Regions from separate parts of the Shouchella phoenicis genome, predicted to be linked through region 1. Evidence: riboswitches for the same ligand, from Rfam matches in the RefSeq annotation. Region 1 holds a riboswitch; the other holds the start of a gene.
What was found. Region 1 has a riboswitch for cobalamin ahead of ABC361_RS10780 (FecCD family ABC transporter permease). Riboswitches for the same ligand answer to the same signal wherever they lie in the genome.
Positions count from the first base shown of each region.

Region 1 (16,464 bases):
CTCAATATGATTTAGCAAAAACAATGGGCTCCCTATTATCACAATTGATGCGCGTCCCTGTTCAAGAAATCAATGTCTATTATAGTGGCTCCACTACGCAAACAGACACAAGTATATTAACGAGAAGTTTATTATCTGGCTTTTTACAACCTAGAGTCGATGCAGCGGTGAACGATGTCAATGCATCGCTAATAGCTCGTGAACGCGGGATTAACTATGGGGAAAAGCAACTAACTGATCATTTCGGCTATGAAAACTTAATTCATGCAGTTGCGATAGGCGAAGAAAAATCGTTCGAAATCAAAGCGACGTATATAAAGGATTATGGCCCTCGAATCGTCTCATTAAATGAATTTTCTGTGGACATCGTTGCTCAAGGTCATATTCTTTACATTCAACACTATGACCGCCCCGGCGTTATTGGCAAAATGGGTCAGCTTCTTGCACAACATGAAGTGAATATTGCAACGATGCAAGTGGGACGGAAATCTGTTGGAGGCGAAGCCATCATGCTAGTAAACGTTGATAAGCACGTGGAAGAAGCGATTGTTCATGAATTAATGCAGTTCGAGGAAATTAAACTTGTCAATGTCATCGATTTATAATGGAGTCAATAGCGAAGATTTTTAATGCAAGTTTTTCTTTTTGAACCATCTTGAATTATGATAGTCAATAATGCAAAAGGTGGATCACAAGCAAAAAAGTGATCCACCTTTTGTTACATTTGCGGAATTTCAATTGATTTTTCCAATACACCCTGATTTCCTACACCTTGTTTTAGGTGCACGAACCGATCTTCTTCCACAATCAGTTTTACACTGAAAAATAGTAACCCAATAACAAATGTTAACACGAATACGATACTTAACCGTTTAACAAAATCAACAATTGCCGTCATGACAGCCTCCCATATCTTTTTACTCCATGGGAACTATATGATAAAAACAATCGCTTTATGATTATAGCTGCTTTTCTCCCTCGTAAGCGACATCGTCTACTCCTGTTCGTTTGTTTGCTAATCGCGCTAGCGTAAACAAGTAGTCTGATAATCGATTCATATATGTTTTTAATTCTGACGAAGCCGCTGGCTCCATTTCGTTCAAACGACGTTCTGCTTTTCTTGCTTCTGTTCGACAAGTATGAAGGGAACACGACGTTAAGCATCCTCCAGGTAAAACAAATTGTGTAAGTGGCCCGACAATTTCCGTGTACGCATCAATTTTTTCTTCAAGACGCGTTGTATGTTGTAACGAGATCTTAAATGGGATCTCTTCTTTTACATTCGCTAAGTCTGCGCCATAGTCAAACAACTGGTGAGAGATAACGGTTAAATCCGTCACAATTTCTGCTAGCTGCTCCTGCTTTGCATGATAAATCGCTAGGCCGATTACACTGTTCAATTCGTCAATTGATCCTATCGCTTCAATTCGTTTGTCTGTCTTTTCCACCCTTGCACCTAAAACACTTGTTCTTCCTTTATCTCCGCCACGAGTATAAATCTTCATCTTGAATCCTCCTTAAAATGATTTGTGAAATAAGGTAAGACTGTAAACTGTCTACATCCGGTTTGCGCATCAATGGTTTCAGAAAATCTTGTTCCAAAAAGCGTTGTTAATTGTTCACTTGTTAGCCAATCTGTTGTTTGACCAACCCCTTGGATCTGTCCGTCTTTTAACAATAACACTTTATCACAATACAAACTTGCTAAATTCACATCATGCAAAATACACATAACTGTTAGCTTTTTCCTTTTCACAAGCTTATGTAAATGGTCCATCAGCGAAACTTGATGCGCCAAATCCAAGTGGTTTGTCGGTTCATCTAGCAAAAGTAAATCTGGATTTTGTGCTAATGCGCGCGCTAACCACACTCGTTGACGCTCCCCGCCACTTAATGTGCCCATAGCTCGATCAGCAAAGCCCGCAACACCGGTTTCGTTCATGGCCTCATTAATAATTGCATCGTCAGCTGCTGTCAGCTGCGGTAGTAATCCTGTTAAATAGGGATAGCGCCCTAGCTCAATCACACTGCGTACCGTTGTTTGAAACGTATTCGTGCGATCTTGAGACAATACAGCCATTTTTTGCGCACGAACTCGATTTTTCATCTTGGAAACGTGTTGACCTTCATAATAAACGGCTCCAGATTGATAGGGCACTACCCCTGTTATGCTATGAAGTAACGTTGTTTTCCCACTTCCGTTTTCACCAATTACACCGAGCAGCTCTCCTTTTTGAACCGAAAAGGAGACATCGGTTAGAATGGTGCGCTTATTGATTGCGACATTTACATTTTGAACTTCCAGCATTCTTTATGCCCCTTTCCGTCTTCGATTCTGTCGATAGAGCAACCATGCAAATAATGGGGAGCCGACAAGCGCTGTAATGACACCAATTGGCAGTTCTGCTGGTGAAACGATGGTCCGTGCCGCTAAATCGGCAAGGATTAAAAATCCACCACCTGTTAATCCTGCCAAAGGTAATAAGCGTTGATGACCCGGTCCCCAAATCAAACGAACCATATGCGGGATGACGAGACCGACAAATCCAATTGTTCCTGAAACGGCTACAGCACTTCCAGTTAACAACGTTGCCGCAACAAGAATGGTGAACTTTTTTCGTTTGACCGATACACCTAAGTGATGGGCACTTGTTTCACCATACATGAGGGCATCAAGCTCCATTCGACAGATCCACACGAGAACCGCACCGACAACTAAAAAAGGGAGAATTAAGTAGACATAGGACCACCCGCGCATGCCGACGCTTCCCATTAGCCAATTAATAATATGGCGCAGTTCTTCTTGGGACAATGCGACGATTAAGGATAGCCAAGCGCCAAGAAACGAGCTAGCGATAATCCCTGTTAATATAATCGTCTCTGTTGCAAAAGAACGTTGTACAAGGCGTGTAAACGTAAGAACGATTATTAATGTAGCCAGCCCAGATAGAATAGAGACAACGGGCAACGTCCATATGCCTATGAAGGAAAATTGAAAAAAAATAACCGTAACAGCACCTAAAGCAGAACCTGATGATACCCCAATCGTAAAAGGATCTGCTAACGGATTTCGTAATAAACCTTGAAACGCCGCTCCAGCCATCCCAAGCGAGGCACCTACAAGAAAAGCCAACAACACACGGGGCAATCGGATTTGCATGATAATTTGTGTATGTGCGTCATTTAACGAGACATCAAAAGGAATGTGCAGCCCTTGTTGTAAAATCGTTAAAAATACTGTCCTTAACGGTATTTGAACACTCCCATAACTAATGGATAATAAAAAAATAAACACGACAATTGCACTGGTAATAAGATAAGGTCCTACTTTCCTTATCCATGTTACAGGTTGACTCATTCTTTACTCCTTACCCTTCCTTGAAGGACAGAAAAAGCTGCACATGTGAACTCATGTGCAGCACGACATTGCTCTTTTAAACAATGGTTTCTTTAGTCCACGAAAGAAAATCCGCTTACTTATATGGCAGGTCCTCTGACTTTTACACATGTGTAATTACAGTGGCGGGTCCGTGCTAGATTTTCACTAGCTTCCCCTGTTAAACAGCCTACAGACTGCATCCATACAAGCTAATCTTTGTAGATAAGCTTACCATTCTTTTGTTTCTTATGGAACAATAAATATCGCCTTTATTCGTCAGCGCCCTCAATTTTTCGCGGAATTGTAAAGCGGAATGTTGTTCCCTCTCCTAACTTGCTTTGGGCCGTAATGGTTCCACCATGCGCTTCTACAATGTTCTTCGCAATCGCGAGTCCAAGACCTGTCCCACCTCGTTGTCTCGTTCTCGCTTTATCAGCTTTATAAAACCGTTCAAAGACGTATGGTAAGTCTTCTTCCGGTATGCCCGAACCAGAGTCTTGCACCGAAAATAAATGCGAGTGGGCATCCTTTTCATAATTTAAGTGGACAAATCCACCTTTTTCCGTATGACGAATGGCGTTATGAATTAAGTTTGTTAACACTTGCTCAATTCGATCTGGATCAAACGATGCGGTAGGGTTCCCTTCATTTTGGAACAACTGGATCTCAATTTCTTCTGTTTTTACATAGCTAGAAAATTTCCGTACAATTCGCTCCAAATAGTCATGTAGCTCCAGTTCATCAAGGTTTAATTCAATATAACCTGCTTCCATGCGGGCCAAATCAAGCAGCTCATTTACTAAGCGTCCCATCCGTAGAGATTCATCGTAAATGATTTGCGCTACTTCTTTTTGCTCCGCTTCTGTTGACGTTACACCATCGACAATCGCTTCACTGTATCCTTGCAACATCGAAATTGGCGTTCGTAGTTCGTGGGATACATTTGCAATAAAGTCTTTACGTAACTTGTCATGTCTGCGTTCTTCAGTGACATCACGAACAACGGCAACCGCACCACGAATGTATTGACCTTCATAGAGCGGCGCCATTAAAATCGCCATGCTTCGCCCTTGAACGGTCTTTTCTTGTAGTTCTTCATGCTCTTGTTCTACGACTCGTTCAAACAAAGGCTGCAACAGTGCAGGCACTTTCATTTTAACCGTTGTATCCGTTTCCCCTTCTTCAAATAACATCATTTGCATCATTTGATCGGCTTGTGGATTTGTCAATCGAACGAGGCCATGCTTATCAAAGGTAATGACCCCATCAGCCATACTAAGTAAAATGCGTGAGAGTTGTTCTTTTTCCTGATTCAGTTCGGAAATATTGCGATTCAGCTCTCGACGCATACGATTAAACGCAATTGCCAGTTGTCCAATCTCGTCTTGCGTTAAAATCGGCACTTTCGTATGAAATTTCCCTTGCGCCACTTCAAGTGCTGCTTGCCTCATTTTTCGTAAAGGTGCGGTGATACGAGACGAGAGAAAGAACGCAAAAATGGTGGTTAAAACGAGCGCAATACCAGCAGACAAGTAAATTAAACTACGTGTTTCGGAAGCTGCTTCTTCAATTGCTGATAAAGGCTGGTATAAAAAAATCATTGCATCAGACTCACCTGCTTCTATAGGTGCGCCTAATATAATCATTTCTGTTTTTTCATCCTCAGACCCTGCCAATGAGTAGCTATCGGTTTCAATGACTCGCTCATCAAACGTTGACCAATTTTGAATCAGTTCAGCAGCAATTTGCTCTCCTTCTCGTCCATCAGCAGTACTCCACACACCAGTTTGCGGGTCAACTAATAAAAGATTAACCGAAAATTCTCGGCTAATCGTTTCTAAATATTCATACGTACCGTCAAGCTCTTCATGACCCTCTAACGTGGATATGGCCATGTTGGCATAACTATTCAATCTCGTTTCCGCTTCTTCTATCGAATTATTTTCTGTAAATCGAAGCATCATGACCATAAGAACGGTCAAAACAACTGTGACAAGAAGTAAAATCGTTAACCATAGTTTTCCAACGACACTTTGCCAAAGCATCAGCCGCTAACAGCCTCAAACTTATAGCCTACACCCCAGACCGTTGAAATAATTGATGATACTTCCGGCGACACACGATTTAATTTTTCACGTAGACGTTTAATATGCGTATCAACCGTTCGTAAGTCCCCAAAGAATTCATAATTCCATACATCTTTTAATAATTGTTCACGAGAAAATACTTTATCTGGTGATTGCGCTAAATAAAACAGCAGCTCATATTCTTTCGGCGTTAAGTTAATTTCCTGTTGATTCACACTAACACGATGGGCATCATTATCAATTGTAAGCGGACCAAATACAAGCATATCTTTTGTATGCGTATCCGTTTGAACAAATTGTGTGGCGGATGCACGTCTTAACATCGCTTTAACCCGTAAAACAACTTCTCTTGGGCTAAATGGTTTTACAATATAATCATCTGCGCCTACTTCGAAGCCTTGGACACGATTTGCTTCTTCGCCTTTAGCGGTTAACATCATAACTGGCGTCGCTTTTGACTTACGTAGTTCCTGACACATTTCAATTCCATCCATGCCAGGCATCATAACGTCAAGCAATATTAAATCGTAATCGACTTCTAACGCTTTAAACAACGCTTCTTCTCCATTTGTTGCTTCATCTATCTGATACTCTTCCCTTTCAAGGTACATCTTTAATAAACGACGAATACGGTCTTCATCATCAACGATAAGAATACTTGGTTGATAATCCATTAGTAACCTCCTATAGTGCACTTCTCTTTTCATTATAAACATGCTTGAGCGGTTTTATTTATTGCGGTCCATTTTAGTCTATCATGGTTGAAAAACAATACGCCAATCATGGAACACGGATCGGAGAAAAAAAAGAATTGCTACAATACTATTGTAACAATTCCGTCATAGTTGCTGCATTATGAAGCGTAGGAATGCAAACCTGCAATGACTAAGTTTACAAACACCAGGTTAAACATAATAATGGCGAAGCCTATCACACATAGCCAAGCCGACTTTTCGCCGTGCCAACCTTTGTTTAAACGTAAGTGTAAGTATGCGGCGTAAAACAAAAATGTAATAAGCGCCCATACTTCTTTAGGATCCCAGCCCCAAAATCTTGACCAAGCAATTTGCGCCCAAATCATCGCGAAGATCAATCCACCTAGCGCGAAAACAGGAAAACCAATCGCAATTGCACGATAGCTAAATTCATCAAGGGTTGCTGGCTTCGACACTTTAAGAAGCGGCTGAATGGCAAGGCCAATTCTTTTACGAAGCAGCAAACGAATGAGCCAGTAAAGAACAATTCCCACTCCAAAAGCCCAAATTAGCGTGTTAAGATCACTCGCTTCAATGTTTCCTGGTACAGAAAATAATGGTTCCATCGCTCCTTCTGTTTGAAGCTCTCCTTCATTCGGACCAATTAGAGGCGGCACCTCATACACCATCATTGCTTCTTGCTCATTTTCATCAATGTAGCTAAACGTTGCTTCATAGTTCGCTGCAGAGAATCCGTGTGCGACAAGGGCATGAGCCACGACGCAGAGCAACCCGTACATCATCAATTCAATGATACGCGGCTTCCAACTTTTTTGCTTTAAATCAAGAGTTCGTAATAAATAGGCAAGACCCGCGGCAAAACCGATTGCGAGCAAACCTTGTCCAATTGCTGTTGTAATGATATGTAATTTCAACATAAGCGGCATTTGTAGCGAAGGCACGAGAGGTGCAACCGCTGTCGAAAACGTCGATGCATACACGATAAGCAGCATGACCGTTGGCATCGTAAATAAGCCAACAACATCTGCTCGGTTTGGGTAAATAAAATAAATAATGCAAAACGCAAGGGCAATTGCAATTGCTAAAGCAGTCATGTATTCAAACATATTACTAACTGGTGCATGACCGGAAACAGACCACCTTGCAAAGAAATAACCGAGGGAAAGCGCAAGTCCAATAATTGAAAACGCGATCCCCCACTTGCTTGCTTTTGTTTGCGTATGCGTCTGCGCTTTTCTTTGCTTCGATAAAGAAAAAGCAAAGAAAATGGTTGCCGTTAAAAACGCAAAAAACGCAACAAGCAGTAAATTAAAACTTAAACTAAGCATGTTTATCTCCTCTTTTCCCCGAATCATCATTCGAGCTTTCCGAATCTTTCAGTTCTTCTTGGTCAATCGGAGTGTTTACATTCGTGTCCTGAAGGCTTTCATTCATTTCCTTTTGGAACGACATCCAATTTCGATTTGTATGACCTGCTACCCAAATTTTATCGTTTGTCTGTTGAATCCAAATCCGTCGATGGGCCCAATAAGAGCCTTGTACAAGACCAATGATAAAAATACTCCCTCCGGCAATTAACATTGGCAACGTTTCATCTTTTCGTACCGTTAAGATACTTACATTTGCCAAATCAACATCGACAAACGTCATCTTATACTCATTATCTTCTAACGGTTCAAGATTTTGCTGGATGCCGACGACACTTGTTTCTCCTTCAGGGGTTTCTGGTGTTGTCATCTCAAAAATAAAATAAGGATTATCCGGAATATTGTTCAAGGTTGATGGCTCGTTGTTAGAATTCATATAAAAATTCGGGAAATAATTCACTAGCCTTACAGCATAGCCATCACCTAAATCATAATCTGCTTCTGGATTAATCAAATTAATTGTTAATTCGCCAAAGGTTTCAGCTGATTCTTTATGCTCTAGCGTAAATGTCATCTCATGAAGTTCATTTTCGCGAAAATCGGTTTGATAGAGGGAAAAAGAATCAAACTGTAACGGATCATTAACGAGAATGTTTTTTTCTTTTACTTGTTCAATCGAATCGTCACCTAAGATACCTGAGCGCTTATAGAGAACAGCATCGGTTTCAAAGGACTCGGTTACAACTGAATTGCCTTGCTCAAACGATTCTTGAAAGCGCTCGTCCTCTTCATCGTAATAGCTGATAGAAAAACCACGGTTCTCAACAAGATATTCGGAAGCTTCGGGCACTGGCGCCCGCTCTCCCTCTCGTACCCACATCGTTGCGTCTACATACATCCCTGGCAGGTAGCGCATGAGGCAGCCAGCTAAAAAGAGAATTAACCCGACGTGATTTACGTAAGGACCCCAACGAGCAAAACGGTTTTTTTCTGCTAAAAGATTGCCATTTTCTTCACGAACCTTGTAGCGCTTTTTTATTAAGTTTTGCTTTACTTTTTCTAAGTCAGCAGATGCTACTTGCGTTGCTTCAGTTGTCGCAAATAGTCTTTGCCTTGTCATAAAGTGCGGATGTCTTGTAACCCGCTGTGCTTTTAATGCCTTATAAAGCGGAATCCCACGATCAAAACTTGCTACAATAATGGATACTGCTAACATAATGATAAGCGTTATGTACCACCAAGAACTATAGAGCTCATTTAAGCCAAGGTTATAATAAAGCAATCCAAGCGACCCATATTCTCGTTCGTAAAACGTTGCTGCTTCTTCAAGACCAGGTCGAAGGTTTTCTTGTGGAAATAACGTACCAACTGCCGAGGCGACTAATAAAATGACAATAAGCCATATCCCAACTTTTACCGATGAAAAAAATGCCCAAATCCGATCTAATATCGTGCGCTTTTGCTTCTTTGAACGGATCGCAGCTCCCTCATAACGCATATTGACGCCTTCGGTTTTTGCCTCTTCCGTTAGAGGCTTTCCACATGCCGCGCACATGTCCGTTCCCGTTTTGTTGACATGACCACATTCACACGTCACGCGCTCTTCTTTCATCTTCTCACCCCCGTCTTACCCCTCGGGTACTACCTTTTCAAATAAGTCCCTTACCATTGCTTCTGTCATTTCCCCTTGATAATAATGCTGGACTTCTCCATGTTCATCAATAACAAGTGTTGCCGGTAATGGACGAATTCCATAAGCCCGGGTTACTTCTTGTCTACTATCGATTGCGATGGGGAACGTTAAATTGTGACGAGAAACGAACGAATCGACCGTTAACTCAGACTCGTCCACATTAATGGCAATCATTTCTACATCGTCTTCATATTCCTTATAGATTGATTCAATATGCGGCATTTCGCGCTCACACGGTTCACAATACGTGGCCCAAAAATTTACGAAGACCCCTTTGCCCTCTTGTTGCGCCATTTCAAAACGATTATCATTTAAATCTCGCAAAGCAAAGTTTTCAGCTTGATCCCCTGCACGAACAACACCATCATTTGATTGAGAATTGGCATAAAACGTATAGCCAATTGCACCCGCAATAACTAGCAAGATCGCTAGACGAGTAATGGTACGTTTTTTTTTGCTCAACGGATGCGCCCCCCTTCTTTTTGTGAACGTTTTCGTACACTTCCATTATAACGTGGGAAAGAAGTGAATTTTATCTTTTTTATGACGGTTTCGTGACAGCCAATTCTTTTAGTTGCTTAATCTCAATCGCTTTAATTGCACGGTACTCACCTGGATTTAAGTTACCTAACGTTAAAAAACTAAACCGCTCACGCTTTAGCTTTTCTACTTGGTAGCCAAACGCTTCCATCATTCGACGAACTTGACGGTTTTTCCCTTCATGAATAATAATTCGAATAATCGATGTGTTTTTCTTCCGATCGCTTGAGAGCAACTTCACTTTCGCTGGAGCTGTTACACCATCATCAAGCTTCACACCTGTTTCAAGTTGTTTTAGCTCCTTGCGATCAGGTATGCCCTTTATCTTTACAACGTATTCTTTTTCAATCTTAAATTTTGGATGCATCAACAAATTGGCAAATTCACCATCGTTTGTTAATAACATTAAACCTGATGTATCGTAGTCAAGACGGCCTACAGGATAAATTCGCTGTGGGACATCGATCAGATCGGTTACTTTTTTTCGCCCTTTTTCATCATTTGATGTTGAAATGACACCTGTAGGTTTATAAAGTAAGTAATAGACTGGTTCTTCTTTATCTAAAGGGACGCCATCCACTTCTACTTCATCTTTATTAGGGTTCACCTTTACGCCTAGTTCTGTTACACGTTTTCCGTTTACCTTCACTCGCCCAGCTGTAATATATTCTTCTGCTTTTCGTCTTGATGCCACGCCTGCTTGAGCGATGACTTTCTGTAATCGTTCCATCTTTCTCACCTCTTGCATCATCATAACGAGTTTTCGATTGTGTTACAAGTGTCCGTTATAAGTTTCCTACTAGTTCAGCCCGTTGACTAGCGTTTTAAAAACGAAAAAAGCCTCCCTTATCAACATGTGATAATAAGATGGCTCTTTCGTTTATGAACCGAATATTAAGCTAACAATAAAAATCGCGGCAATAATTCCGACCAAATCAGCAAGCAGCCCAACCTTTAAAGCATCCCCCATTTTCTTAATCCCGACCGCTCCAAAATAAACGGTTAAGATGTAAAACGTCGTGTCCGTACTTCCTTGTAGCGTTGCCGCTAGTCGACCGATATAAGAATCTGGCCCATGGACAGCTGTTAAATCCGTCATTAAGCCGAGCGCACCTGTACCTGAAATCGGTCTTAGTAGAGCAAGCGGAACAATATCAGCTGGCACTCCGATCCAAGAAAGAACGGGTGCCATTGCCGACACAAGGGCTTCCATCGCTCCAGACGCACGGAACACATAAATCGCTACAAGCATGCCGACAAGATAAGGGATAATTGAGATGGACATTCCGAACCCTTCTTTCGCGCCAGACACAAATACCTCGTAAGTGGGGACTTTACGGATGGTGGCAATGAGGATTACCGTCCCAATCAGTAGTGGAATCATCCAAACTGATAGTGCCGTTAACCATTCCATTAAGACGACCTCCCTTTTCGACTACGCAAAAAATGAAAAAAGCGGTCAATACAAATGGCACCGATCATCGCGCAACCAGATGCAAAAATCGTTGTACTTACGATATCCGTTGGCGCTTCAGAGCCATATGACATTCGAATTGAGATCACTGTGGTGGGGACAAGGGTCAAGCATGCTGTGTTGAGCGCAAGCAATGTAATCATAGAACGGCTCGCTTCATCTTTACCCCCATTTAAGTTCTTCAATTCTTCCATTGCCTTAATCCCCATTGGCGTAGCCGCATTTCCTAACCCAAAAACATTTGCCGTTAAGTTTGATAAAATATAGCCCATTGCCGGATGGTCTTTCGGAACGTCTGGAAACACTTTTCTAGCAATCGGATGAACCATTTTTGCTAATTGGGTTAAAAGACCTGCTTTTTCTGCGACTTTCATCAAGCCTAACCAAAACGTCAGAACGCTAATAAGACCGATACAAATGGCAACCGCCTCTTTTGCCCCGTTAAATACACCTTCAGTCACTTCACTCATCGTTCCATTAACCGCTGCGTACACCAATCCTACGAGTAGCATCCCGGCCCAAATATAATTAATCATCTTGAACCAGCTCCAACGACAATGGAAAATAGCTGCCTAATTTTCTCCCAAAACGATCGTTCTTTCTCCTCCTCGCCTTCTTCATAATAAAGCGGTGTGCTCTCCATCTCTTCACCATTTGCGATGAAACTTAATGTCCCTACTGGCTTAGCCTTCTCTTCGTTAGTTAGCGGCTGCGTAGGAGGGTGTACGAATTCAAGTTTTGGCTGAATCGCGCTTCTTTCTTCAGTCGTTAATGGGTAAATAACTGGGTGTTTAATGATTAAATGATTAGCATAAGCATCATCTGTATCTACTTGCACCGGGCCAGCTTCAATTAATGTATGAAGCTGAAAATGACGAAAACCCCAATTAAATAAATTCATATGGTCGTCCCAATCATTAGGATCATTTAATGTCACTGTTATTAAATCCAGCCCGTCCTTACTTGCCGTTGAAACGAGCGTTCGTTTTGCTAATTTTGTATAGCCTGTTTTCCCACCGGTTGAATAATCATACTTTTCAGTAAGCAACCGATTTTTGTTGTGAAACACACGAACGTTCTCTCCTTGTGAACGGTATTTTTTTGTTGAGGAAATCGTTTGATACGATTCATTTTCCATTGCGTACTGGGTTAAAAGCGCCATATCATACGCACTTGATAAATGATCTTCATGTGTATCTAACCCATGTGGATTCCGAAAAAGTGTATGAGACATCCCAATCTCTTCAGCTTTTTCATTCATCATATACACGAATCCTTCTACACTTCCCCCAACATGTTCAGCAATAGCCATCGCTGCATCATTTCCGCTTCTCATCATTAGGCCGTAGACTAAGTCCTCTAGTTTCATTTTCTCGCCTGACACTAAATAAAGAGAAGACCCTTCTGTTCCTTCAGCATTTTTTGATATAAGGACTGTTTCATCTAATTTGCCAGATTCAATCGCTAGAATGGCTGTCATAATCTTTGTAATACTAGCGATTTTTAAAGGCTGGTGTTCATTTTTCCCAAAAAGAACACGACCAGATTCTTGCTCCATTAAAACAGCAGCCTGTCCGGATATTGGAAAAGTCACTTGCTCTTTTGCATACACACTGCTGGCTAGTACTTGTAATAAGAAGCAACAGATAATGATGCTAATCATGCCTTTTTTTATCATGGATCGGCTCAACTCCCGCACAGTTTATATAAAAATTTATGCGAACAAGCCCTAAATATGACAAGCTTCTTTAAATTCATGATCGAAAGGACGGTTAAATATGACGTTCTTTCCTACACAACAAAAAAAGACCGCTGTGCTTCGACTAAATGTCAAGCGCACGGTCTTTTGTTTTATCCTTTTGGTTTAAATACAAGTGCAGCGATAAATCCAAAGATAATGGCAGCGGATATTCCGGCACTTGTGATTTCAAAAATACCCGTTATAATGCCAATTAGTCCCACTTGGTCTGCTTCTTCCATCGCTCCTTGTACAAGGGAGTTCCCAAAGCTCGTAATTGGAACTGTTGCACCTGCACCAGCAAAGTCGACGAGCGGTTCATATAAACCAAATCCCGCTAATACAGCTCCGCTTACAACTAAAGTAGACATCGTATGTGCTGGCGTTAATTTACACACATCCATTAATAATTGTCCGATGACACAAATCGCCCCACCAATTAAAAAGGCCCATAAGAAAATCATTTAATGCGCCCCCTTTTGCGACTCAATGACGACTGCATGAGCGATGCACGGAATGGATTCTTTTTGTTGGAAAGAGAGAGGAGATAGTAGCGCACCTGTCGCCACAACAAGTAAGCGATTAAGTTGACCCGATTTCACTTGATTTAACAAGTGCCCGTATGTGACAACCGCTGAACAACCTGGTCCACTTGCACCCGCAATGACAGGTTGATTTTCTTTGTAAAGCATTAATCCACAGTCTTGGAAGCGGTCATGACCTAATTCATATCTTTTTTGCTTAAGTAAGTCACGGCAGATCGGCAAACCAATCTGACCTAAATCTCCTGTAACAATTAGATCATAGTCATCTGGTCCACGATTAAACTCCTTAAAATGGGCTTCAATTGTATCTGCCGCCGCTGGAGCCATTGCGCCACCCATATTAAACGGGTCCGATAATCCCATATCAATGACCTTGCCCATTGTCGCTCCGGTTACGATCGGACCATCACCTGTTTTTGCTACTAAAGCCGCACCTGCCGCTGTTGCAGTCCATTGAGCGGTTGGCGGTTTTTGGCCACCATATTCGGTTGGATAGCGGAACTGCTTTTCAGTAGCAGCATTATGACTAGAAGCCACGCTCACAACTTGATGTGCGCCACCAGCATTCACTAAAAAAGACCCTAGCGCTAAACCTTCCATTGATGTTGAACATGCCCCAAACATTCCTAAGTAAGGAATGGCAAGCGAACGTCCAGCAAAACTTGAAGGTGTCAGCTGATTCACTAGATCTCCTGCAAGCAGGAAATTAACATCTTCTTTTTTTACTGAGGCTTTTTTTAATGCGGTCGTGACGGCACCTTCAACAAGCATTGTTTGTGCTTTCTCAAATGATTTCTCACCAATCCACATGTCATCATGGAGTAAATCAAATGCTTCTGGAATCGCTCCATTTCCTTCAAACGGTCCTCCAACTGTACCTGTTGATACAATGACGGGATGAGAATCAAACCGCCAGCTTTGTTTTCCTACTAACATCACATCACCCCTGCTTTTATTAAGAGTGTTTTAACAAGAGCAATGACAAAAGCAGCCACCGTTCCAAAAACGATAACAGAACCTGCCAATTTAAACATATTTCCACCTACACCTAACACATAGCCTTCGGTCCGGTGTTCAATCGCCGCTGAAGCAATGGAATTTGCAAACCCCGTAACAGGAACCGCTGTACCTGCACCAGCAAATTGCGCAATACGATCATAAAATCCTAAGCCAGTAATAAGTGTAGCAACGAAAATTAACGTGGCCACGGTTGGGTTACTCGCAGTCTTTTCTGTAAAGTCAAAGAACGTGTAATAAAACACTTGTAAACATTGGCCAATAAAACAAATCGAGCCACCAATTAAAAAAGCAATGATGCTATTCTTCAATACTGGGCGCTTTTTCTCGTATTGCTTTGCCAACGTTTGATACTGTTGTTGTTCCTCAGTGAGTTTTTTCTTAGCCACGGTCATCCCTCCTATTCTTTAACATGGGCCTCGACTTTTTTTAATTCCTTTTCAACTTCGTCATTTGATAAATGATCTGTTTTAATCTTTTCCTCGGCTTCAGCTAATTCTTTATAAATTTTCTTATCCGTTGAAATATGAATGGTTGAATCTGGATAAAGTGATTTAACTGAATCAAATGCTTGTTTGCGCACATCTTTTAAATGAAAACGATCTTTCTGTTTAACATGTAGGGCCATAATCATGACATCACGATGCTGAATCCCTCTCACGCTTAATACTTCGTCCATTTTAATTAATTCTTCCTTTGCTCGATCGGACGCTTCTTGTCCTTTTCCTGCTGACTCTTGCAGCATAAATGCTTGCCCTTGCTCATCTTCATAAGCCGTACATGCAGTTAAGAAAATGATAAGTATAAGTGCTAGTCCTTTTTTAAACATTTGTTCACCCCCGTTAAGTAGAAGTTGCATGCTAGTTAGGGTGTATCAGATAAAGGACTTTACACATGAAATTATTGACATTCATTTGCCAGAATAGCTCAGCCATTGAAACAGAAACTAGTGAGATAAAGATACCTCAAACAAATCAGGTGACGACATGATGCAAAGCTATATATCCTTAACAACCGAGTTGATTATAGGTTTTTTTGCGCTTTTAATCTTATCGAAAGTGCTTGGAAAAAACCAAATTACCCAGCTCACCCCATTTGATTTCATTTCCGCTCTCGTAGTCGGGGAACTCTTAGGAAATGCGATTTATGATGAAAGCATTAATCTTGTTTATGTGCTATACGCCATTTTTATCTGGGGCTCTTTAATTTATTCAATTGAAATGATTACCCAAAAATTTCGTTTCACGCGGGGATTACTTGAAGGATCTCCCTCCATTATTATTGCAAAAGGACGTATTCAGTATGATGAATTGCGGAAGAATAAATTAGACTTAAATCAGCTACAGCACCTTATGAGAGAAAAAGGGGTCTTTTCCATTCGAGAAGTTCAGTACGGCATTTTAGAAACAAACGGAACGGTAAACATCCAGCGCAAACAGGCTTATAATACGCCGATAAATCAACAACTCGAGATTCATGAAGAAGAGCCTAGTCTCCCTGTTCCGCTAATTATGGATGGCGAAATTATTTATGATGGGTTGAAACAAATTAATCGCACAGAAGAATGGTTAAAAAAACAAATTGAGGACCGTGGCTTTTTAAGTCATCGCGCAATTTTTTACGCAGAGTGGCTGGACGATCAGCCAGTTTATATGCAGAACTATTCGCCATAAGAAACTAGTGAAACTTTTGATTAACAAATGCGTAAAAAGGGTATAAAACGATAATATAATTGTGTTCATCTCCTTTCTTTGTATACAATAGAAAAAGATGACACGAATTGAAGGAGGAAACATCATGGCAATGAGAGATGTATTAAATAATGTTTATTCTTTAGGGGTCGGAGCAGCGTCAGCAAGTAAAGAACAAATTGAAAGAACGGTTAACGACCTTGTGCAAAGAGGAGAA
Region 1 covers NZ_JBDFMQ010000001.1:1,999,170-2,015,633, forward strand. Annotated here, with positions in the region: gene serA (phosphoglycerate dehydrogenase) at 1-605, shown strand, start outside; gene ABC361_RS10765 (hypothetical protein) at 719-898, opposite strand; gene ABC361_RS10770 (cob(I)yrinic acid a,c-diamide adenosyltransferase) at 960-1,505, opposite strand; gene ABC361_RS10775 (ABC transporter ATP-binding protein) at 1,502-2,308, opposite strand; gene ABC361_RS10780 (FecCD family ABC transporter permease) at 2,312-3,358, opposite strand; cobalamin riboswitch at 3,467-3,599, opposite strand; gene ABC361_RS10785 (ATP-binding protein) at 3,649-5,424, opposite strand; gene ABC361_RS10790 (response regulator transcription factor) at 5,424-6,140, opposite strand; gene ccsB (c-type cytochrome biogenesis protein CcsB) at 6,320-7,510, opposite strand; gene resB (cytochrome c biogenesis protein ResB) at 7,503-9,161, opposite strand; gene resA (thiol-disulfide oxidoreductase ResA) at 9,177-9,704, opposite strand; gene ABC361_RS10810 (pseudouridine synthase) at 9,784-10,512, opposite strand; gene ABC361_RS10815 (spore maturation protein) at 10,663-11,196, opposite strand; gene ABC361_RS10820 (nucleoside recognition domain-containing protein) at 11,196-11,792, opposite strand; gene ABC361_RS10825 (D-alanyl-D-alanine carboxypeptidase family protein) at 11,789-12,934, opposite strand; gene spoVAE (stage V sporulation protein AE) at 13,108-13,458, opposite strand; gene spoVAD (stage V sporulation protein AD) at 13,459-14,475, opposite strand; gene spoVAC (stage V sporulation protein AC) at 14,475-14,951, opposite strand; gene ABC361_RS10845 (hypothetical protein) at 14,957-15,385, opposite strand; gene ABC361_RS10850 (DUF421 domain-containing protein) at 15,546-16,229, shown strand; gene ABC361_RS10855 (phasin family protein) at 16,354-16,464, shown strand, end outside.

Region 2 (16,464 bases), 740 kb from region 1:
CAGTCTACTGTGACGTTCGTAGAAGAGCCAGTTGCACAAAACAACTAACGAAGGGTGAGAGACAACGTGAATCAAGTACATTATCCATTATTTAAAAGACAAGATATCGATGCGTTTTTTGCACTCTTTCAAAACAATTTAGCAAACTTTGTTGTCATCACCGTGTCTCTTTTAGCGATGGGCTTTTCAACCGATCTGGTCTTCGGTCGAATCATACCTGGTGTTGCAGTTGCCGTCATTGCAGGAAACGTCTACTACGCTCATATGGCAAAGCGGTTAGCGCAGAAGGAAAATCGTACAGATGTGACAGCCTTATCCTATGGTGTATCAACACCTGTTATGTTTGTCTTTTTGTTTGGTGTGACAGCGCCAGCTTTAGCGTTAACAAACGATCATGAATTAGCATGGAAAATTGCGGTCGCTGCTGCATTTTTATCAGGTCTTGTAGAGGCACTTGTCGCATTCTTTGGAAACTGGGTTCGAAAACATACGCCAAGACCTGCGCTATTAGGAGCTTTGGCTGGGGTCGCGTTTACCTTTGTTGCTGGAGAAATGTTGTTTTCTGTCTTTGAAATTCCGATTATTGGTCTTGTAGCCATGGCGGTGATTTTACTAGGGTTTGTGGCGAAAGTCGCGTTGCCGTTTAACATTCCAGCCTCTTTATTTGCGATTATTGTTGGTGTCGCTTTGGCCTTTGTCCTTGGTTACCAAACAAGTAGTGATGTAACAGCGGCGTTAAGCAACGTCGGCTTTTATCCCTTTTTACCAACCCTTGCTGCGTTTGAAGGGATGACGTATCTCTTTGGTGCACTGATCGGGTTATTAGGAATCTTAATTCCGATTACGATTTATAATGCGATTGAAACGATGAATAATGTTGATGCGATGTCAGCTGCTGGAGATTCTTATGATGTTCGAGAGTGTCAGGCAGTAGATGGAATAGGTGCTATGCTCGGTGCTTGTTTTGGCGGCATGTTTCCAACAACGGTTTATATTGCAACTGTGGGAGCTAAACAGCTTGGTGCTGGCCGTGGCTATAGCATTTTAAATGCTGGGGTTTTCGCTCTTGCTTCCATTACGGGACTTATTGGTGCCTTTTCGGCATTAATTCCAATGGCTGCGGTTGCCCCAATTCTAGTCTTTGTAGGGATGTCAATGATCGGAAGTACGTTTGCAAATAATGCAAAGCGTTACTATCCAGCCATTGCCTTAGCCATTCTTCCTTATATTGCGAACTACATGATGACACGCTTTAACAATCCAGCACCTGATGTTGTTGCGGGCATCTCTGAAGGGATCGTCCCACTTGGACAAGGTGCCATGTTTACAGCCATTATTTTAGGAGCTATCACCGTCTTTTTAATTGACAAAGACTTCTATAAAGCAGGGATCTTTTCAGCAATTGGTGCGCTTCTTTCCTTTTTCGGCTTTATGAATGCACCTTCGTTAGCAGTAAATGCTGCATTTGATTATACAATCGGCTATCTGTTAATCGGTCTTTTCTTTGTATACATTGGATATCGAGAATCAAAGAAGGTAATTATAGAGGTTGATCAAAAAATAGAAAACGTTGCGTAACGAAAAACCCATTTGAGTATTCTCAAATGGGTTTATTTCGCTTTGTATAATCTTTGTTTTCTATGAGTGTTTCAATCGTAACTATTAAGAATGCCAGTGCAGCTTGTGTAACAACTGGAATCGTTATCGATGTAAACAATCGTTCAAGAAAATGAATAAGCGGAAAAATGAACACAAACTGGATTGTAATTTCGCATACTTTTTGTAAAGAATAGCGCTTTACCTTAGGTACAACGGTATAAATGAGGCTTTTCGTTATCATTTCAATGATCAAGCCACTTACAAGAAATAGAATGACGAACCAGGCTAAAGACCAAAGCGATCGATATTCAATTCCCAAAAGGTAAAACAGACTAATCATGCCAAAATAGTACAGGACGAATATAAATCCAAGTACAACAAGTAGGAGCAAAGCAACTCCTAACACTGTATGAAGGGATGGTTTCCGCATAAATCAGACCTTCTTTTGTTCAAAAATTATTCTGCTAGACGCAATTCGTTTGTAATTTCAATCGAACGACTCGAAATAGTTGATGCACTAACGTTATATTTTTCAGCTAATGCTTTTTGTGTAACGGAAAGCGGCGCAAATTCTTGTAGCGCATATTCCATTGCAGCTGCAAATGCTTCAGGCTTACGAATATTGACTTTTTTAGCTGAGGTAAACGCATGCCATTTTTCTAATGCAAGTTGTTCAATTTCCGGTGGATGTTGATCTTTTTTCAAGCCGCTCAAAAGAATATCGGCAGTTTCTTTTACTTGTTCAGATGACCATTCAAAATCATCAGCAGCCTTTACGATAGGCGTATTCTCCGCAAGTAACGATGAAAGAAGTTGTGGCCATTTAGAGGTGAAGCTGTCTCCTTCAGAATCTGAACGGAATGCGTCAATTTTGTTTTTAATGTCTGCAGTTTTAGCAGGTACATGACTAATAACTGGACCGACAAAGCTCATAGCGTTTTCACCATTGGCAGGAAAACCAATAATTGTTGAGCCAGGCTCGACTGTGTCTTTATGTTCAGACGGAATGATGTGTGTTAAGCGTTCATTTGTGAATAAATGGATGCTTTCACATTGATCTTCATGTACCGATACTACTTCAAGAACAGCAGGTTTTGTCCCTTTCCAGCTTTCTATAATGGTAGCTGTTTGTGGACGTTTAATTTTTCTCAACTTGCTTTCAAGGAATGTATCGTATATGGTTTGCCCATCTGCTTCAATTGGCTTGTGAAAAATGAGCCATACAAGCAGCATACTTGAAAGGGTCTCGGTTACATTTTCTTCGACGTCTGGGTAAACATGGTGGTAACTTTGCACCCAGTTTGTTAATTCCTTTTGGTAGCGGGTAAATGCAGTATAAAGCATTTCCGTTTCTAATTGATGAAGCTCTTGAGAGACAATTGCTTTTGATTCTGTTTTTTGCATGCAACATTTTTTATATTTTTTCCCACTGCCACATAGACAAGGATCGTTTCTCTTTATCATAGATGTTCCTCCTTACGTCAACTTTCTTAGTTTAACAGATTTCCGCGATAAAAGCAGGGTTTACAGCCGTTAATTTTGTGGTTGAGTCGATAAGTAAATGAAAATGGATCTTTTGTATGAATTATCTTTTGACAGTTTTCAGTCTTTATGCTAAATTAATTGAATACTCATACATAAGAAAACACTCTTTATATTGAGAAGTGGAGGGACTGGCCCGACGAAGCTTCAGCAACCTTTCCAATTGGAAAAGGTGCTAATTCCAGCAAAGGGAACTTTGGCAGATAAGGGGGATGCGATGTGATCGCATAAACCCTTTTCATTGAAAAGGTTTTTTTTAATTTCATATGTGAAACGAAACGGTGTAGTGTCCAACTACTTAATAGGGGAACTTGGTGAAAATCCAAGACGGTCCCGCCACTGTGACGCACCTATGTGCGAAGTCAGATTGCCTGCCGAATCGTTCTGCTTAGCTCTACGCGGATCTAGAGAAGAGTGGAAATCATGCCTTTTAAACTAGTTGTTCATGTTCATTCGCTAGTGACTTTCTGGTATATTTCCTATCCCTTTCTCTTGAAAGGGATTTTTTTATGGTGAGTACAACTATTTAAGGAGGCAGAAAAAATGAGTGGAGTTAGAAGTTCAAGCTTAGGTTTTCCAAGAATCGGGGAGCAACGAGAGTGGAAAAAAAATCTAGAAGCCTATTGGAATCAAAAACTATCGCAAGAGGACTACGTAAAAAAACAAAAAGAATTACGTCTGAATCATTTACAAAAGCAAAAGGATGCAGGGCTTGACTATATCCCTGTTGGCGATTTTTCTCACTATGACCAGGTACTCGATACAGCAACAGCATTTGGTTTAGTACCTGATCGCTTTGACTATGAAGGTGGAACCGTTGATTTAGATTCGTATTTTGCGATTGCCAGAGGCAGTGAGCATGCGGTTGCTGCTGAAATGACGAAATGGTTTGACACAAATTATCACTATATCGTACCTGAACTTGATGGTAGAGAACCGGAGCTCGTAAACAATCGCTGGTTAGATTTAATTGAGGAAGCGAAGCAAGAGCTAGGGGTTACCGGAAAGCCTGTGATCTTGGGCCCTGTAACATTTGTTAAACTATCAAAACATTATGGCAGTCGTTCATTTGTTGATCATGTGCGAAGTTTATTGCCTTTATATACAACCGTGCTAAATCAGCTGGCAGAGGCTGGTGTAGACTGGATTCAAGTGGATGAGCCTATTTTAGTTGGGGATGTGACTGAAGAAGAGTGGGCGATTTTAGATGAAGTGTATACGTGGTTCTCAGAGTCAGCACCAAAAGCCAATCTTCTTCTACAAACCTACTTTGAAGGAGTCGATGATTTTAGTCGTTTTACGAAACTATCTGTTGCTGGTATTGGGCTCGACTTTATTTATAGTGATAGCTTACAAAAAATAAAGCAACATGGGTTTCCGAAAGAAAAAACATTAGCAGCTGGACTAATTGATGGTCGAAACATTTGGCGTACAGACTTAACGAAGACACATGCCATGGTGGAAGAACTTTCAAAAATAGTTGGGCAAGAACAATTAATCCTTCAACCTTCTTGTAGCTTGCTTCACGTGCCAGTAACGCTGAAACATGAACAAAAGCTACCTGAAAATTTAAAAGCTGCCTTATCATTTGCAGAAGAAAAATTAGCAGAGTTGAATGATCTTAAAGCAGTCTTAAATCAGCAGCAAGAGCTGAAACAGCTGCAAGTAGGAAAACGGGCGATTGATACGTTAAACCAATCTGCAAGTCGCACAAACCAAGAAGTCCGTACCGCTTTAGATCTCAGTAAAACAGAAGATTCTAAAAGAGCGGTTCCTGCGAATAAACGTATGGAACTTCAGCAAGAGGTCTTCCAACTCCCACCATTACCGACTACAACAATTGGTAGTTTTCCGCAATCAGCAGACGTTCGAAAAACGAGGTTGCAATGGCGAAGAGGGGAAATTACGAATGAAGCCTATGAGTCCTTTATCAATGCTGAAATTGAGCGTTGGATTGAGATCCAAGAAGAGATTGGGTTAGATGTACTCGTGCATGGTGAGTTTGAGCGTACTGATATGGTCGAATTTTTTGGCGAGAAGCTAGGTGGTTTTGAATTCACATCTAATGGATGGGTTCAATCATACGGGTCAAGATGCGTGAAACCGCCTGTTATTTTCGGAGACGTCTTTTTCCAAAATGATATGACTGTCAAAGAAACATTAGTCGCACAATCGAAAACGTCGAAACCGGTCAAAGGGATGTTAACAGGACCTGTCACGATTTACAACTGGTCGTTTCCACGGACTGATTTACAAGCAGAAGATGTGGTGAATCAAATTGCCCTTGCATTGGAACAAGAAGTGCTCGCTTTAGAAAAAGCAGGAATCACAGTCATTCAAGTAGATGAACCTGCATTAAGAGAAGGGTTACCATTAAAGAGAGAGAAGTGGAAAGCCTATTTAAATCAATCTGTTAAAGCATTCCAGCTCTCTGTGAAATCGGTTGAGCCACAAACGCAAATTCATACGCATATGTGCTACTCTGACTTCCAAGATATTATTCAAGCGATAGACGGACTTGATGCAGACGTTATTTCAATTGAGATGTCACGAAGTCATGGAGAACTCATTACAGCGTTTGAAGACTATACGTATAGCAAAGGAATTGGGCTAGGGGTCTATGATATTCATAGTCCACGTGTACCAACAGAAGAAGAAATGGAAACAAGTATTAATCGCGCCCTGCAAGTTCTTGATCAACGCATTTTCTGGGTTAATCCAGACTGTGGGTTAAAAACAAGAAAAGAAGCTGAAACTGTAGAAGCACTTAAAGCGATGGTTAAAGCAGCGAAAGCGAAACGATCTCAACTCGTTCAGTAAACAAACAAAGAAAGCTTATCAATTTAATGATAAGCGTGAGATGTACGCTCGAGGTCTTCTTGATCGCAAGCGTACATCTTTTTTATGCATTTAAGTTTGTTGAATCGGTTGGCTTATCTTTCTTACCAGCACTTCTTGCGCCTTCAATTCCGAGGAACACACACATCACGAAAAGGATAAAACAGATCACAGAAAGCAAGTAGTTTTGCGCCATGAAGTTCGAGTAGAGCATAACGAGCAGGGCGCTCGTAGTAACAATGAACATGAAAATCATGGGAATAATGACGAACAAGGCTTTTGACTTTGTTTTAACAAGCCACATTGTGACAGCTAAAAGAGCTAAGGCTCCAAGCATCTGGTTTGCGGCTCCGAATAACGGCCAAACCGTTTGCCATGTTCCGGTTAAGGCTAACGCTGTTGCGCCAATCAAACCGGCAATTGTCGCGAAATGTTTGTTCGTCAGAGCTTTTACTTGAATACTATCTCCAAGTTCAGTCATGGTGTACCGCATTAGCCGTGTGGCAGAGTCTAGTGTAGTCATTAGAAAAGCCGATGCTGCTAGTGCGGTAAACGTAATTCCAGCTTGAACAGGTAAGCCCCACGTGCTCATAAACTCACCAATTCCTAAAGAAAACACACTAATTGGATCGTTGTATTGCGCCATAAGCGCTGAAAATTCCCCCATCGTTAAGTAAGCAACCGAACCAATGGCAATAATAGCCACGAACGCCTCTAAAAGCATCGAACCATACGTAACAAAGCGCCCATTTTTTTCATTGTCCAATTGCTTAGAAGTCGTACCAGAAGAGACGAGGGAGTGGAAACCAGAGATAGCACCACAAGCAATGGTAATGAATAATATTGGAAATAAAAATCCAAGTTGATCGTTATAAAACCCAGTAAATGCAGGCATTTGAATTGTCGGTCGAGCAATGAGTAGTCCTAAAAAGGCACCACCAATTAAGAAATAGAGCATGTAAGAATTTAAATAATCACGTGGCTGGAGCAAGAGCCAAACAGGTAAAACAGATGCAAAGTAAGCATAGATAATTAAAATAAAGGACCAAGCGGTTGCACTTAATTCAAGCGGAAAGGTAAGACCTAACCAAATGGCTCCAACCATGGCAATCGTCCCAAGAATCGTTGCTGTTATGAGATTCATTCTTACCTGGTTAACAAGAACACCAAACACCATAGCAACAGCGATAAAGAGTAATGAAGCCGTTGCAGCACCGGGGAAAGAAACAAAAGTGTTGGCAACTAATATGACAAACACGCCAACAATTAAAATTAGTGTCGCAATAGCGAAAGAGAGAAACATGAGCTGCCCTCGTCGTCCCATGTATTCTTTAATGACTTCCCCAATCGATTTTGCTTTATGGCGAACAGACGCTTGGAGTGATGCATAATCGTGAGTTCCACCAACAAAAATACTACCGACAATAATCCAGATTACGGCAGGTAGCCAGCCAAACACGATCGCGGCAATTGGACCAGTAATAGGACCTCCACCAGCAATGGTTGTAAAGTGGTGGCCGATTAATACAGGAGTTTTAGTTGGGATGTATTCTTTCCCATCGTATAACGTATGCGCAGGTGTTTTACGGCTACTGTCTATTTTTAATCGTTTTTCTAAATATTTTCCGTATGTAAAATAAGCGACAATTAAGATGGCACCACAAATTAACATAAGTGTGACAAAATTCATATTGTTACCCCCGCCTTCTCATTATTCCGTTATTGCCTCAATAAATGGCTGAATAAATGGATTGCCTTTCTTGTTTATAATTAGTCTCTGTTCAGGTATGGATAGTACGCCAAGATAACGTTCATACCAGCCTGATTTTCCCCATTGAATAAACGAAACTTTTCTCGTTCTTTTTGCTTTTTTCTCTAGTGTTATACTTGGTGTTGTATGCAACAAGAAGATGCCAATATAAATGGAAGACATATGGCTTGTGCGGTCACTTTTATGTTGTTGGATATAGCAATCTAATTCTTGTTTGAATTGTTCGAATTCTTCTGTTGTACCTTCGTGTGCTTCATATAAAAAAATGTGTTGATTGTTCTCAACACTCCAAACGGTTACGTTTTTTGTGAACATGTACCGATCGTCTCTTCGGTAATAATGTGCGCTAAACCGCAGTGGGAGGTTTTCTAGTTTGTCATTTGCGTAAACGTCAAATTGATGTTTTAGCGTATTTTCTAGTTGATTTATAAACCGTTCCGCCTTCGTAATTAACACCTCCTACTAAAACTTGATTATAAGTGAGTGATTCTTATTATAAGGACGATCTTATAAAAGTTCAATACTTTCAGTCAATTTAATTTTTTGTTGAATATGTTGCGCCGTAGATGTACATTGCAAAAGTTTTAAAAAAAGTCAGTAGGGAACAGAACAAGAAAATAGTCTTTGGAAGGGGTATTATAATGAAACTATATATTAATGGTGAATGGGTTGGGGAAAACTTAGAGCAAGTCGATATTACAAATCCAGCTAATGGAGAAGTTGTTGATCAAGTGCCAAAAGGTGGCACAGAGGAAGCGAAGTCGGCAGCAGATGCAGCTGCTGAAGCATTTAAAACATGGTCAAAACTTTCCACGTATGAACGTAGTGAGAAATTAGAATTGTGGCACCAATACATTGAAGAACAAACTGAAGAGTTAGCAACCTTAATGACAAAAGAGCAAGGAAAAGCCATGAAAGAGTCTCGTGGTGAGATTGGATATGCGAATTCATTTATTAAATGGTATGCAGAAGAAGGAAAACGGAATTACGGAGAAACGATACCTGCTTCCACAGACGACAAGCGATTGTTTACGATTAAGCAACCAGTCGGTGTCGTAGCAGCCATTACGCCATGGAACTTCCCAGCAGCAATGATTACGAGAAAGATTGCACCTGCATTAGCAGTCGGCTGTACAGCTGTGATCAAGCCTGCTTCGCAAACTCCGTTAACAGCATTAAAGTTAGCAGAGCTTGCTGAAAAAGCGGGTATTCCTGCTGGCGTCATTAATGTCGTTGTGGGCGCTTCTAGTGACATATCAAAAGTCTGGCAAGAAGATCACCGAGTTCGGAAGCTTACGTTTACAGGTTCAACTGAAGTAGGAAGAACACTAATGAAAGATTCGGCAGAAACGATGAAGAAGATTTCTTTAGAGTTAGGTGGTCACGCGCCGGTGATTGTTTTTAAGGATGCGGACCTTGATCGAGCAGTACAAGATACCGTTGCTTCTAAATTTCGTAATGGTGGACAAACATGTGTGTGTGCGAATCGCATCTACGTCGAGGAGTCAATTGCTGATGAGTTTACGAAGAAAATGAAGGCAGAAGTGGAGAAATTAACAGTCGGTAATGGTCTAGATGAACATATTGATATAGGTCCACTTGTTGATCAAGATGCTGTTGACAAAGTCTTGTCGCATATAGCAGATGCAAAGGAAAAAGGAGCTACCGTTGTGACAGGCGGTACAAATACCAATGGTCTTTTCATGGAGCCTACCGTGTTGGCAAATGTGACCGATGATATGGCGTGTATGATTGAAGAAACATTTGGTCCGGTAGCGCCAATTGCAACGTTTAAGCAAGAAGAGGAAGCAATTGAGCGAGCTAATGATACAATTTTCGGATTAGCCGCTTATGTATTCACCAAAGATATCAATCAAGCGATACGCGTAACCGAAGCGCTTGAATACGGAATTGTTGGGCTAAACGACGGTGGCCCATCGGCTGCACAAGCGCCATTTGGAGGTTTTAAGCAAAGTGGAATTGGACGTGAAGGTGGCCGTCAAGGAATGGACGAATATCTAGAAATCAAATACGTATCGTTTAAGATGTAGCAAAAACACACCTAGGGTAATTGAATCCTAGGTGTGTTTTTTATGAAAAAAGTGGTTGTGCACAAAACAATATTAGTGTACTATTTAAGTAGAACACTAATACATGGATAGGGGGAACAAACAAACATGACAGATTTTCCGTTACAAATTAAGGGTCTTAATAAGTCATTCGGAAAAAATCATATTATCAAAGACATGAATTTTCAATTAAAACGAGGTCAAATTTATGGGTTTTTAGGTCCGAATGGATCTGGAAAGACAACGACGATTCGAATGATCGTCTCCCTTATTGCTCCAGACTCCGGGGATGTCATTATTGAAGGGAAAAATGTTCGAACAAGTCGAAAAGAAGCCTTGGCGCAAATAGGTGCGATCGTTGAAGATCCGGATTTGTATGGCTATTTAACTGGTCAGCAAAACCTTGAGCATTTTGCTAGATTGAGTCATCAGTCCATTTCAAAAGAGCGTATTAAAGAAGTGGTTTCTTTAGTTGAACTTGAAGGGGCAATGAAGAAAAAAGTAAAGTCCTATTCATTGGGAATGAAGCAACGGTTAGGAATTGCGGTATCGCTTTTGCATCGTCCTTCTGTATTGATCTTAGATGAACCAACCAATGGACTTGATCCGAAAGGCATTCGAGATCTCAGGTCGTATTTACAACGGTTAGCCAAGGAAGATGGTGTGACATTACTTGTATCCAGTCATCAGCTAAGTGAAATTGAAACGCTATGTGACCGAGCCATTGTTATCAAAAAAGGTGAAGTGGTAGACGAAATTTCAATGAATGAGGATGAACGCACCGAGCAAACCTTAACGGTGAAAATTGAAGCAAAACCAGCAACAAAAGCGTTTGAAATTTTATCAACATACGGGACGGTTAAACAAAATGGAACAGCGGTTGAATTAGAAAAACAATCGTATGAAGAGATTCCAGACATTGTAGCAGCACTTATTAAAGAACAGGTTCACGTTTATGGCGTAACGTATCAAAATCGTTTAGAAGATGCGTACTTTACGCTCACCGAAGAACGAGAGGAGGAAGTATCATGATGGGCATTTTATACAATGAGTGGTTAAAGTCTTGGTACGGACGAAAAGTCTGGGTATTTATCATCGTGATGGGCGTATTTCTTGCAGGTGCAGTGGGGCTTTCCCTTTTAACTCAGGCTAACTTGGGAGATCCCATGAATGCCGCAGAATTTGCAGAAATAAGCGTGTTCATGTTTCCTACATTTGTGATGTTATTTGGCGTTGTGCTTATTGCCGGAGCAATTGCAGGAGAATTTGCAAATGGCACAATCAAACAATTGTTAATTAGACCGACTTCACGACATGCCTTACTGTTTGGTAAATGGTTTGGGAACTTACTTTTCTCCCTCTTTATGTTTTTTGCGATTGTCATTGTTTCTATTGTGACAGGCTTATTCATTTTCAGTACCGAAGGGTTATCGATTACAGAGATGTTTTCTAACGTTTTTGAAATGGCGCTTTATCAGTTGCCAACTGTTGTATTTTATATTGCGCTAGCGACACTCATCGCTGTTCTAACAAAAAGTACCGCATTAACGATCATTATTACGTTCGCTCCGATGTTCTTTAGCAGTTTAGTCCAGCTGTTTATTTCACAGTATGAGTGGTCAAAATGGATCATCGTATCGCATGTTGAGTTTTTTGGGAATTATTATTCAACGGACATGGCGTTTGGGGCACCACCTTTTGAGAGTATGTGGGCTTCGCTAGCATTTTTACTTGCACATATCGTGGTTATTTTACTAGTTGCTCATCTTGTATTTAAAAAACGAGATGTGCTTTAATGGAAGAGTCAGGCGTTTCTAGACGCCTGGCTTATTGCTTTAGAAAGGGGGCGATGGCGTTTGTCTATACAGTTTGATCCGAACAAAGCCATTTATGCCCAGATTGTTGATTCCTTTTACCAACAGATTTGTAGCGCTGAGCTAGCGCCTGGTAATAAACTTCCTTCTGTCCGTGAAACGGCACAAACGTTAAAAGTAAATCCCAATACGGTGTCTCGAGCTTATCAAGAGATGGATCGGGAAGAAGTAACATTTTCGAAACGTGGACAAGGGACATTTGTAACAGAAGATTTAGCAAGAATCCGATCATTAAAAGAAGCGCTTGCGCAAAAACAATTAAATGAGCTTGTGAAGTATATGCGCAAACTGGGTTACACCGATGAAACCATGATAGAGGCTCTTACGAAAACAGTAAAGGAGGTGAGAGATTGATGAGGGTTGAAGTCAAAAATGTACATAAAAAATATGGACGTAAACAGGTATTTAACGATTTATCTTTTCGTTTTGATCATAATCATTTTATCGTTTTGATAGGTGCGAATGGCTCTGGTAAATCAACTTTGCTTAAGATGTGTGCCGGATTAGCACCATTTTCAAAAGGATCCATTCAATTAAATGATCAAAAGGAGCGGATCGGTCGAGCGCAACAAGCTAGTTACGTAGCAGAACAAGCAGGTTTCCCAATCTATCAATCGGCGGAAGTGATCATTGATCAACAAAAAAAATTGTATTCTGATTTCAATAAAGATCAAGCGTTACGTTATTGTGAAGACATGAACGTTCCAATTCAAACCAATTGGGCTTCACTTTCTACGGGGCAACGTCATCTTTTATCCTTAATTATAGCCATTTCAACACAAAAGCCGTTTTTATTTATTGATGAGCTGCTTGCGAATCTCGACACCACCAAAAAAGAAGCGATGCAACAAATATTAACAGATTTCTTGCTTGAAGGCGGTCGGACCATTGTGATGGCTACGCATGCGTATGAAGATGTGGAGATGCTTGCTGACGGAGCCATTTTTATAGAGGGAAACGGTGTTAGAACCATTCCAGATTTAGAGGCGTGGCGGACCGAACACAGCGCTTCACTCCGAGATTTATTTGCAAGGGTGGGGAGAGAATGAAGGAATTTGTTTTTTTTCTAAAAAGAGATTTGCGCTTGCTTTTGCCGGTTAATGTGATAGCAGCAATCATATTTTTTGTCATGATGGTAGCGGCGAGTGTCATTCGCATGCGTTTTGGACAACCGTTTGATGCTGTAGATATGACGTTAGTTTTTGTCCTTTTAGTGTATTATTTTTTCTTAGCCTCCATATTAATTATTGCTGAGTCTGTCTGGAGAGAATGGCGGAAAGGGACGCAAATACAGTGGTATCTTGCACCAGGATCCGTTCATGTGAAATTATTTTCCAAAATGGTATCCACTTATATGTGGTTGAACGTTCAGTTCTTGTTTGTGGCAATTGTTTTGTTAACGTTTATTCAATTTGCAGCAACAGAAGGCATGATTGTGGAATTCTTTGAGGATATTGAATCAATCGTAAAGTATCCACTTCAAGCATTTTGGATGGCTTTTATTGTTCAATTTCTTTCACTCGTTTCGGTGCTTTTTCCAGCATTTATTTTTTTTGGTGTGAAGACATGGACGAAGTATCTCGTCCTCATTCCATATGGATTAATGGCTATCTTGCTCTATCCCTATCTAACATTTAAATTCAGCGAGAATGTAGATGAATCAGTTCCGCTTATTACGACTACTTTTGAATCTGTAACTTCTGCACAAATTGTGTGGGACCTTGGCTTGCTCATTCTCCTCTATTCACTTATTGTGTTGTTCCTTAAGAAGAAGATTGAGCTATAAAAGATTGAAATGAGGCATTCGTACCGATAAAATAAAAGGATCTAACATTGAAAGTGAAGTGTATGTGTAATGAAGTTCAAGAAAACTGAAACGATTAAGCTATTAAAAGAGTTAGTTCACATTCCAAGCCCGTCTGGCTACACTGAAGATGCGATTGCGTTTGTTGAAGCATTTTTAAAAACGCACAAAATTTCTTATCGGAAATCAAACAAAGGCGCTTTAGTTGCAACGATTGAGGGAGAAGATACCACTTCTCACCGAATGGTCACGGCTCATATTGATACGCTAGGAGCAATCGTTAAAGAGTTAAAGCCGAATGGGCGATTAAAAGTAGATTTAGTCGGTGGATTTGCTTATCAGTCTATTGAAGGGGAATACGTGACAATCCATAAAAGCGATGGAAGCACGGTTTCTGGGACGGTTGTGGTGCACCAGTCCTCCGTTCACGTTTATAAAGATTCCCGAACGATTGAACGAACGCAAAAGAATATGGAAGTTCGTATTGATGCGAAAGTGGAGGACATAGAGGGCTTACGTCAGCTTGGCATTGACGTGGGGGATTTTGTGAGTTTTGCACCACGCTTTGAGCAAACAGAGACAGGATTTATTAAATCAAGGCATCTGGATGATAAGGCAAGTGTAAGCTTAGTGCTAATGTTGATGAAAGAATTAAAAGCAAGTCAAACGAAGCTGCCTTATACGACGCATGTCCTCATTTCAAATAATGAGGAGATTGGCTATGGAGGGAATGCGTCAATTCCAACTGAGGTTGTGGAGTATGTAGCGGTTGATATGGGAGCGATTGGAGATGGTCAACAGTCTGATGAGTATACTGTTTCCATATGTGTGAAAGATTCAAGTGGTCCTTACCATTATGGCTTAAGAAATCACTTTGTTCAGCTATGTAAGAATAACGAGATCCCGTACAAGTTAGACATTTATCCGTATTATGGGTCAGATGCATCAGCTGCGATTCGTTCAGGTCATGATATTGTCCATGGGCTCATTGGACCAGGCATTGAAGGCTCTCATGCAATGGAGCGAACCCACGAACAATCGCTTGAAGCGACGTACAACCTTTTATATGCGTACATTACAACATCAATGAAGCATTAAAAAAGCTGCCCAAGCGGGCAGCTTTTCTTATGAACGAACATCCGATGTTTGTTTTGTATACGCACGTAACATCCAGGCATGTTTTTCGATAGTTTCTTTTAAGCCAATTAACATATCTTCTGTAGCATCATCATCTAGAGAGCCACATACATCAATCCCTGATTTCAACTCATCTGCAAGCTTTTCATAGTCACTAACTAAGTCTGCAACCATCTCATCTGCTTGTAAATTTTTATTCCCTTCGTCAATAGACGACAGCTTTAAGTATTCCTCCATTGTTGCAACAGGGTACCCTTTAATAGCAAGTAATCGCTCAGCTAACTCATCAACCGTAGCGCCTGCTTCATTGTAAAGCTCTTCAAATTTCTCATGTAATGTGAAAAAATGAGGCCCTTTCACATACCAATGATAATTGTGGAGTTTAACATAAAGAACACTCCAGTTTGCTACTTGTTTGTTTAAAACAGATTGAATTTTCTCTTGTGCCATTATAAAATCCTCCTACTAACGTTGTGTACAGATACTATTCCCCCTGTACAAAATTCTAAACAACGGGTTAAAGCAATTCATAATGGAACGTTCCGCCGTGAATATGGGTAAACATCGTTCCAGCAGCTTGTAGAAGTTTCTCCGCGTTTTGTGCAATGGATGCGTGAGAGAAGAAAAAAAACTGAACAGCTTCTGTTGTATCTGTATGTGTAGTCGTGGTCGTATCAACATAGAAAGGTGAGGCGACTTCTTTATTTTGATCATAAAGAGAATATCCTTGTTTATACAAGGGTTTTACGAGTGAATGCGAATCGTGCAACGTGATGGGTAATTGATACTCCAACATAAAAAAGCGATTTAAATCAATGGCTGATTGTACAGGTTTGAAAAAATTAGCTTCTTGTACAGCTTGAAAAACCTTTTTATGATGAGGAAAGGGTGGATTCGTCGATAAATCTTTATCGAGTACTTCCATATGAAGAAGCTCTTGATGGAATTGCAGTCTTCCTTTTAACATCGTTGATGACTCACTTATTTGTATATGTTGGTAATGAATAATTCCTATTTCCACGGTTGTTCCTCCAAATTCTCCACTGACATTTACTTTCCTATTATGATTCTGTATGCTAGAAGAAATCAAACGTTTTGATGAAAAAGGAAGAAATCATATGAATGTTGAGTTACTAAAGCATAAATTACTCGAATACAGTAAAACGATCGGTATTGATAAAGTAAGGATCACGACGGCAGATCCTTTTTTGTCGTTAAAAGACCGCCTCATCGCCCATCAAGAAAAAGGATATGCATCGGGATTTGAACACCCTCACCTTGAAGAACGAATTGATCCGAGCTTAAGTTTAAAAGAAGTTCGAACAATTATTTCGATTGCCGTGGCATATCCGTCCAAACTTTCAGATTCACCAAAAAGAGTAAAAGGAGAAAGAAGAGGGTTTTTCTCCCGCTCGTCTTGGGGTATAGACTATCATGATGTCTTAAATGATCGACTAAAAAAGATTGAAGATTTTCTGATGCAAGAGTGTGGATCAATTGAAACGGTCCGTATGGTTGATACAGGTGCTTTATCGGATCGAGCAGTCGCAGAAAGAGCTGGTATTGGCTGGAGTGCAAAAAATACATTTATTATTGCGCCAGAGCTAGGCAGCTATGTTTTTCTAGGGAATTTATTAACCACAATCCCTTTTCCTGTTGATGAGCCGATCGAAGATTTATGTGGCTCTTGTCAAAAATGCATTGATGCTTGTCCAACTGGTGCGCTAGTAGAGCCTGGTGTTTTAAATGCTCAAGCCTGTTTATCGTATCAAACTCAGACTAAAGGGTTTATGCCTGAAGAGTATCGTTCAAAAATCGGAAATTACTTGT
Region 2 covers NZ_JBDFMQ010000001.1:1,257,552-1,274,015, forward strand. Annotated here, with positions in the region: gene ABC361_RS06890 (xanthine phosphoribosyltransferase) at 1-48, shown strand, start outside; gene ABC361_RS06895 (NCS2 family permease) at 67-1,578, shown strand; gene ABC361_RS06900 (YrvL family regulatory protein) at 1,601-2,029, opposite strand; gene ABC361_RS06905 (SEC-C domain-containing protein) at 2,056-3,063, opposite strand; SAM riboswitch class I at 3,249-3,351, shown strand; cobalamin riboswitch at 3,404-3,534, shown strand; gene metE (5-methyltetrahydropteroyltriglutamate--homocysteine S-methyltransferase) at 3,685-5,961, shown strand; gene ABC361_RS06915 (carbon starvation CstA family protein) at 6,044-7,669, opposite strand; gene ABC361_RS06920 (DUF8052 family protein) at 7,691-8,206, opposite strand; gene ABC361_RS06925 (NAD-dependent succinate-semialdehyde dehydrogenase) at 8,392-9,801, shown strand; gene ABC361_RS06930 (ABC transporter ATP-binding protein) at 9,928-10,851, shown strand; gene ABC361_RS06935 (ABC transporter permease) at 10,848-11,615, shown strand; gene ABC361_RS06940 (GntR family transcriptional regulator) at 11,676-12,047, shown strand; gene ABC361_RS06945 (ATP-binding cassette domain-containing protein) at 12,047-12,742, shown strand; gene ABC361_RS06950 (hypothetical protein) at 12,739-13,479, shown strand; gene ABC361_RS06955 (M42 family metallopeptidase) at 13,549-14,595, shown strand; gene ABC361_RS06960 (Dps family protein) at 14,623-15,084, opposite strand; gene ABC361_RS06965 (hypothetical protein) at 15,152-15,655, opposite strand; gene queG (tRNA epoxyqueuosine(34) reductase QueG) at 15,753-16,464, shown strand, end outside.
Region 2: it holds a riboswitch for cobalamin, as region 1 does, so the genes downstream of both, metE (5-methyltetrahydropteroyltriglutamate--homocysteine S-methyltransferase) here and ABC361_RS10780 (FecCD family ABC transporter permease) in region 1, are expected to answer to the same signal.